DNA from 2 places in the Nocardiopsis sp. LDBS0036 genome. Region 1 is predicted to be linked to the other one. Evidence: riboswitches for the same ligand, from Rfam matches in the RefSeq annotation. Region 1 holds a riboswitch; the other holds the start of a gene.
The links. A riboswitch is a leader RNA that binds a small molecule or an ion and turns the genes downstream of it on or off. The one in region 1 is predicted to bind cobalamin.

Region 2: it holds a riboswitch for cobalamin, as region 1 does, so the genes downstream of both, metE (5-methyltetrahydropteroyltriglutamate--homocysteine S-methyltransferase) here and UIS43_RS05815 (ABC transporter substrate-binding protein) in region 1, are expected to answer to the same signal.

What each region holds. Positions count from the first base shown of each region.
Region 1 is NZ_CP141103.1:1,370,595-1,373,928, reverse strand. It holds gene UIS43_RS05820 (iron ABC transporter permease) at 1-943, opposite strand, end outside; gene UIS43_RS05815 (ABC transporter substrate-binding protein) at 979-2,025, opposite strand; cobalamin riboswitch at 2,050-2,230, opposite strand; gene UIS43_RS05810 (threonine/serine dehydratase) at 2,388-3,334, shown strand, end outside.
Region 2 is NZ_CP141103.1:6,061,915-6,065,248, forward strand. It holds gene UIS43_RS25770 (polysaccharide deacetylase family protein) at 1-940, opposite strand, end outside; cobalamin riboswitch at 1,219-1,382, shown strand; gene metE (5-methyltetrahydropteroyltriglutamate--homocysteine S-methyltransferase) at 1,547-3,334, shown strand, end outside.

The DNA.
Region 1 (3,334 bases):
CCGCCAACAACAGGACGGGCGCCAGCACCGCCGACCAGGGCAGCACCCATCGGTGGTCGGGGCCGACCAGGACCCGCGCCACGTGCGGCACGGCGACCCCGACGAAGCCGATCGGACCCGCCACGGCCGTCGCCGTCCCGGCCAGGAGCACCACCGCCAGGGCGCTCGTCCCGCGCACCAGCCACAGCCGTGTCCCCAGGGAGCGGGCCAGCTCGTCGCCGAGCGCCACCGCGTTCAGGGACCGGGCCACCGCCACCGCCGTCACCAGCCCGGCGGCCAGGAACGGCAGCGCCTGGAGCAGCGCCGCGCCGTCGGCACCCGCCAGCGAGCCCACCACCCAGAACCGGTACTCGTCCAGGCTCGCGCGGTCGCGCAGGACGATCGCCGAGGTCAGCGAAGCCAGCAGGGCCGAGACCGCGGCTCCGGCGAGCGTGAGCCTGACCGGACTGGCCCCCTCCGGACCCAGCGACCCCACGGCGTGGACCACGCAGGCGGCGACCGCCGCGCCCGCGAAGGCGAAGCCGACGTAGCCCAGTAGCGCGGACACCCCGAACACGCTGATCGCGAGGACCGCCGCCAGGGAGGCGCCCGCGTTGATGCCGAGGACGCCGGGGTCACCGAGGGGGTTGCGGGTCACCCCCTGCGCCAGGACCCCGGACACGCCCAGGGCCGCGCCGACCGCCAGCCCGGCCAGGGTACGCGGCACACGCAGGTGCCGCACGACCAAGTCGGTGTCCGAACCGGTGAAACCGGCGTAGGCGAGGTACACGTCGGCCACGGACAGCCGCTCGTAACCGACCAGGACCGACGCCAGCAGGGTCGCGGCCAGGACCAGCAGCGCCACCGCCAACCCGGCGACGCGGGCGCGGGCACTGACGAGAACCCCGGAACCGTCGGCCGCGGCCCGCAGCCGGCGCCGGACTCCCGAGGGCACGGCCGTCACGGGCCTCCCGGCCACATGGGGGGCCACCGGCCCGCCTACCCGAACAGGCCGGGGTGCAGGATCCGGGCGACCGTCTCCACCGCGGCCGCGCTGCGCACACCCGCGGAACGGTCGGCGAAGGTGAACTCCTCCACCTGCTCCTCGGTGACCGCGGTCAGGTTGGCCAGCACGGGATCGGCCGTGATCCGCTCCACGTCCGGGGCGGCGTCGGCGGCGGTCATCCGCGCGTCGCAGCACACGTCGACCAGGATGAAGTCGGGGTCGCGCGCGATCACGTCCTCGACGGCCACGTCGTGGTTGCGACCGCCGTCCAGGTCGGCGAAGGCGTTGACGCCTCCGGCCAGCCGGATGATCTCGGTGGAGAAGTCCTGCCCGCCGGCCACCCGGAACCCCTGGTCGCTGGGGCGGCCGACCATCACCGAGGGCCGGTCCTCCTCAGGCACGCCGCCCTCCAGGGCCTCGGTGACCCCGCCTATCGTGCCCTCCATGTCCGCGATGACCTCTTCGGCGCGCTCGCGCGCGTCGAACAGGGCGCCCAGGTTCCGCAGGTCGGCGTAGACGTTGTCCATCGTCACCGAGGCCGGGTCGATGGTCGCGTCGGTGCGGCCGTCCCCGCTAGGGCACAGCGGAGCCGGGATCCAGCTGCCGATGCCCAGCTCGCGCAGGGAGGCCCGCGTACCGAGGTTCTCGTCGGTGAACACGTCGTTGAACCCGGCGAGCACGAAGTCGGGCCCGTGGCTGAGCAGTTCCTCCCGGCTGGGCAGGTTGGGGTAGTACTCCTGCCCGGCCTGGGCGTCGGCGTACTCCTCCAGGACGGCGGCGTCCAGGAACGCCGTCCCCACCAGGCGGTCGCTGAGGCCCAGCGCGTGGGCGGTCTCGATGGCGGGCTGGTAGGCGGCGAACACCCGTTCCGGCGGGCTGTCCGCGGCCACGTCGACGCCGCAGTTGCGGATCGTCTCCCCGGCAGCCTCGGGGGAGGGGGCGGCGGAGCCCCCGCCGCAGGCGGTCGTGGCCAGGAGCAGGGCGAGGGCGGCGCAGGCGGGCAGGCGGTACCGGACCGCGCGTGCCCCGGTGGGCTTCATCGAACAAACCATCCTTCGTGGTCTGATGACGCGGACGGTCGCAGCCGGTCTCCTGGCTCCCGGAGTCGGGCTCTGGCCCCGCGCCCCCACCCTTCCCGAGCCGTGTCCGGCCCAGTGGCGTGCGGGAGGCGCACTCCGGTCACAGTGGCGAGGACCGCGCCGGACTTCCACCGGCTTCCCGTGCACTGCGACGTCGACGATATGGACTTGTGCTGACAGTCAACCGGCCACGGTAGTGCACGCGGGTCCCTTCCGCGAGACCCGCTCCCCTCCCGGCCGACGACCGGACCCCCCGCGAGCCGCCCGACCGGCGGAGCGCCGTCCGCACGCGTGGCCGGACCGGGACCGGGCATAGAGGGCGCATGGAACTGATCACGGTGGAGGACGTCCGCGCCGCCCGGGAACGCCTGCGCGGGGAGGTGGTGCGCACCCCGCTGACGGCGGGCCCCGCCGGAGGGCCGCCGTTCCTGCTCAAACCCGAGAGCCTCCAGCCCACCGGGGCCTTCAAGCTGCGCGGCGCCACCAACGCCGTCGCCCTGCTCGACCCCGACCAGCGCCGAAGCGGTGTGGTGACCCACTCCTCGGGCAACCACGGCCAGGCGCTCGCCCACGCCGCCGCCCGGCACGGGGTGCCCTGCACCGTCGTCGTCCCCGAGGGCGCGCCCGGGGTGAAGGTCGACCGCATGCGCGCCCTGGGAGCCCGCATCGTCATGGTCGCCCCCCGGGAGCGGGAGGCCACCGCCCGCAGGCTCCGGGACGAGGAGGGGCTCGCCCTGGTCCCGCCCTTCGACGACCCGAGCGTCATCGCGGGCCAGGGCACGGTCGGCCTGGAGATCCTGGAGCAGTCGCCCGGGGTCGCGACCGTCGTCGTGCCCGTGGGCGGAGGCGGGCTCGCCTCGGGGGTGGCCACCGCCGCGCTGGCCGCCGCGGGCCCGCGCCGGGTCCGCGTCGTGGGGGTGGAGCCCGAACTGGCCGCCGACGCCGCCGAGAGCCTGCGCACCGGAAGCCTGGTCACCTGGCCGCCCGAGCGCACCCACCGCACCATGGCCGACGGGGTGCGCGTGTGCCTGTCCGAGCTGACCTTCGCCCACCTGCGCGCCCGCCTGGACGAGGTCGTCACCGTGACCGAGGAGGAGATCGCCCGCGCCGTCGCCGCCCTCGCCCACGGGGCGCGCCTGGTCGCCGAGCCCAGCGGGGCCCTGGCCGCCGCCGCGGTCCTGGCGGGCCGGGTGCCCACCGCGCCCGGCCGCCCGCAGGAGACGGTCGCGGTCGTCTCGGGGGGCAACGCCGACCCGGGGCTGTTCGCCCG
Region 2 (3,334 bases), 1.9 Mb from region 1:
CGTCGTAGGTCAGCGCCACGCACTTGGTTTCGGGGTCGGAGCAGTCGACCTCGGGGTCCACCGCGGGCACCTGCCCGGGCACGGCGCCCTCCTCCTGGCCGTCCTTGTCGGCCTGGGGCGGGGCGGCGATGGAGAAGTCCTCCACGCCCACGGTCGCGGCGTCGCGCACGCGCAGGCCCAGTTCGGACAGCAGGCCCTCGGCCTCACCGGCGGCGACCACCGCGCGCGTGCGGCCCTCCTCCGCCGGGGCGACCTGCCCGGCGTCGAACTCCACGACCAGGTCGCCGTCGGGGTTGAAGCCCACCGAGTCGTACAGGGAGCTGATCGGGTGGACGACGCCGGGGTCGGCCGGGCCCTCCCCGCCCTCCCCGCTTCCGACGGCGCCGCGCACCAGGCCGTTGAGCTCCTCCAGCTGCTCCTGGCCGCCGACCAGTGCGGCGGAGGGGTGGTGCGCCGCGGTCTCGGTGTCGTACCAGTAGGTGGTGTACCCCTCCCGGGACCCCTCGGAGTCGGTCTCCACCCGGGTCACGCGGACCCCCAGCAGGCCGTCGCGCGCCGCGGTCAGGTTCCACCCCGCCTCGAAGGAGACCGCGCCGGGGCTGGCGGCCTCGAAGGCGTGCACCTCGTCGGTCAGCTCACGCTCCAGGAAGTCGGCCAGCGGCTCGGCGTTGGGGATCACCGGATAGGTCACCGCGACGGAGATCTCCCCGTCGTAGGGCAGTTCGGCCTCCTCCAGGCCCGCCACCGCGGCCGCGTCCACCTCGGTGAGCCCGTCGGGCTCACCGGAGGCCGGGGGCGACGGCTCGCTCTCGGAGACCGGCGCTCCATGCGTCCGCGGCCCGGGCTCGGGCTCCCCGGAGGAGCGGGTGGCCAACAACACCATGCCCGCCAGGACCGCCAGGGCTACCACGACCGTGATCAGGGGGTGGTCCGGTGCCATGGCGAGGCGGGACTGCTTACTCACGAGGGAATCTCCACGTTCATCGCTCAGACGAACGTCCGCGGGGAGCAGAGGGGAGCTCACCCGCGCAACGCTTGACTTCGTGTGTGACGCCGGTCGAAGGACGGGGGTTCTCACCGTCCGGGCCGGGCGCATGGGGCCGCACGCCGGGTACAGGGGCGAAGGGGGCCCTCCCTATACTTGCAGCCGTGGAAGGTACATGATCCACCCCCGCGTCCCGGGTCCGGCCCGGAACGGGCGGGGCGGAACCATGTCGCAAGAGGGAACCCGGTGCGAGTCCGGGACTGCCCCGCAGCGGTATGGGGGAACGAACGTCGCCATGAGCACTGGTAGTGCCGGTCGCGGAGACCGCACACCGGGAAGCGGCGGCCAGTAGGAGGAGCGGTGTCGGCACCGCCCGCGCCCCCGAGTCCGAAGACCTGCCTCCACCCGGCGACGCACCCGCGGCGCCGGTGGTCCCGCGCCCCGAGGGAGGGCCGGAGGCGGTGGCAGGTCCGGTGCGCGCCCGCGGCGCGTCCGTCGGCGTGTCCTCCCCTCTTCTCCCCTCGCGGCCGGTACCCGGCTTTCGACGAGGGAGAGAAGCTCATGACCACGACCCCCGCGCCGTCCGCGGCCCCGGGCGGACCACGCCCCTCCGTGCGCTCGACCGTGCACGGCTACCCGCGCATCGGCCCCGCCCGCGAGCTCAAGCGCGCCTGCGAGTCCCACTGGAGGGGCCGCACCACCGCCCGCGAACTGGACGAGGTCGCCGCCGGGCTGCGCCTGGGCGTCTACGCCCAGCTGCGCGAGGCCGGTGTCGACGACATCCCCTCCAACACGTTCTCCTACTACGACCACGTGCTGGACACCGCGGTCCTGTTCGACCTGGTCCCCTCCCGCTTCGCCCCTCCCGCCGCGGCGGCGGACCGCGAGGAGGAACTGCGCCGCTACTTCGCGCTCGCCCGCGGCGAACAGGGCGCCCCGCCGCTGGAGATGACCAAGTGGTTCGACACGAACTACCACTACCTGGTCCCCGAGCTCTCGCCCGGCAGCCGTCCCCGCCTGGTGGGCGACAAGCCCGTCGCCGAGTTCCGAGAGGCGGCCGAGGCGGGTTTCCACACCCGCCCGGTCCTGGTCGGTCCGCTCACCTTCCTGCTGCTGGCCAAGCCCGCCGACGGCGCCCCCGAGGGCTGGGAACCCGTCCAGCTGCTCGACCAGCTCCTGGAGGCCTACGCCCAGCTGCTCGGCGACCTGCGGGCCGCGGGCGCCACCGAGGTCCAGCTGGACGAGCCGATCCTGGCCACCGACGAGGGCCGCGCCGCCGTCGGCCACCTGGAGCGCGCCTACCAGTACCTGGGCGCGGTCACCGACCGCCCCTCCCTGCTGGTGTCCACCTACTTCGGCTCCATCGGCTCCGCCGCCCTGCGCGTCCTCAAGGACTCCGCGGTCGAGGCGGTCGGCCTGGACCTGGTCACCGACGACGAGGGCGTGGACGACCTGGTGCGGGTCTCCGGCCTGGGTGCCACCCGCCTGGTCGCGGGCGTGGTGGAGGGGCGCAACGTCTGGCGCACCGACATCCCGGCCGCCGTCGCCGCGCTCGGTACCCTGCTCGCCCTCACCGACGAGCTGACCGTGAGCACCTCCTGCTCCCTGCTGCACGTGCCCCTGGACCTGGACGCCGAGCCCTCCCTGGCCCCCGAGCTGCGCGGGGCCCTGGCCTTCGCCAGGCAGAAGGCCGAGGAGACGGCCCTGCTCGGCCGCGTGCTGTCCGAGGGCGCCGAGTCCGAGCACACCGGACGGGGCGGCGTCCGTCCCCCCGCCTTCACCGACGCGCGCGTGCGCGCCCGCCTCGACGCCCTGGGCCCGGACGCCTACGAGCGCCCGCGGGAACGCGGCAGGCCCACCGACACCCCGCTCACCACGACCACCATCGGGTCCTTCCCGCAGACCGCCGAGCTGCGCCGCGCCCGCGCCGCGCACCGCAGGGGGGAACTGGCGGAGGACGCCTACAAGGCCGTCCTGCGCGAGGAGATCGACCGGGTCGTCGCGCTCCAGGAGGAGATCGGACTGGATGTGCTCGTGCACGGCGAGCCCGAGCGCAACGACATGGTCCAGTACTTCGCCGAGCAGCTGGAGGGCTACGCCACCACCGAGAACGGCTGGGTGCAGTCCTACGGTTCGCGGTGCGTGCGCCCGCCGATCCTGTTCGGCGACGTCTCGCGCCCCCAGCCGATGACGGTCGAGTGGACCACCTACGCCCAGTCGCGCACCGACAAGCCGGTCAAGGGCATGCTGACCGGTCCGGTCACCATGCTCGCCTGGTCGTTCGTGCGCACCGACCAGCCGCTGGGCGAGACCGCACGCCAGGTGGCCTTGAGTTTGCGCGACGAGGTC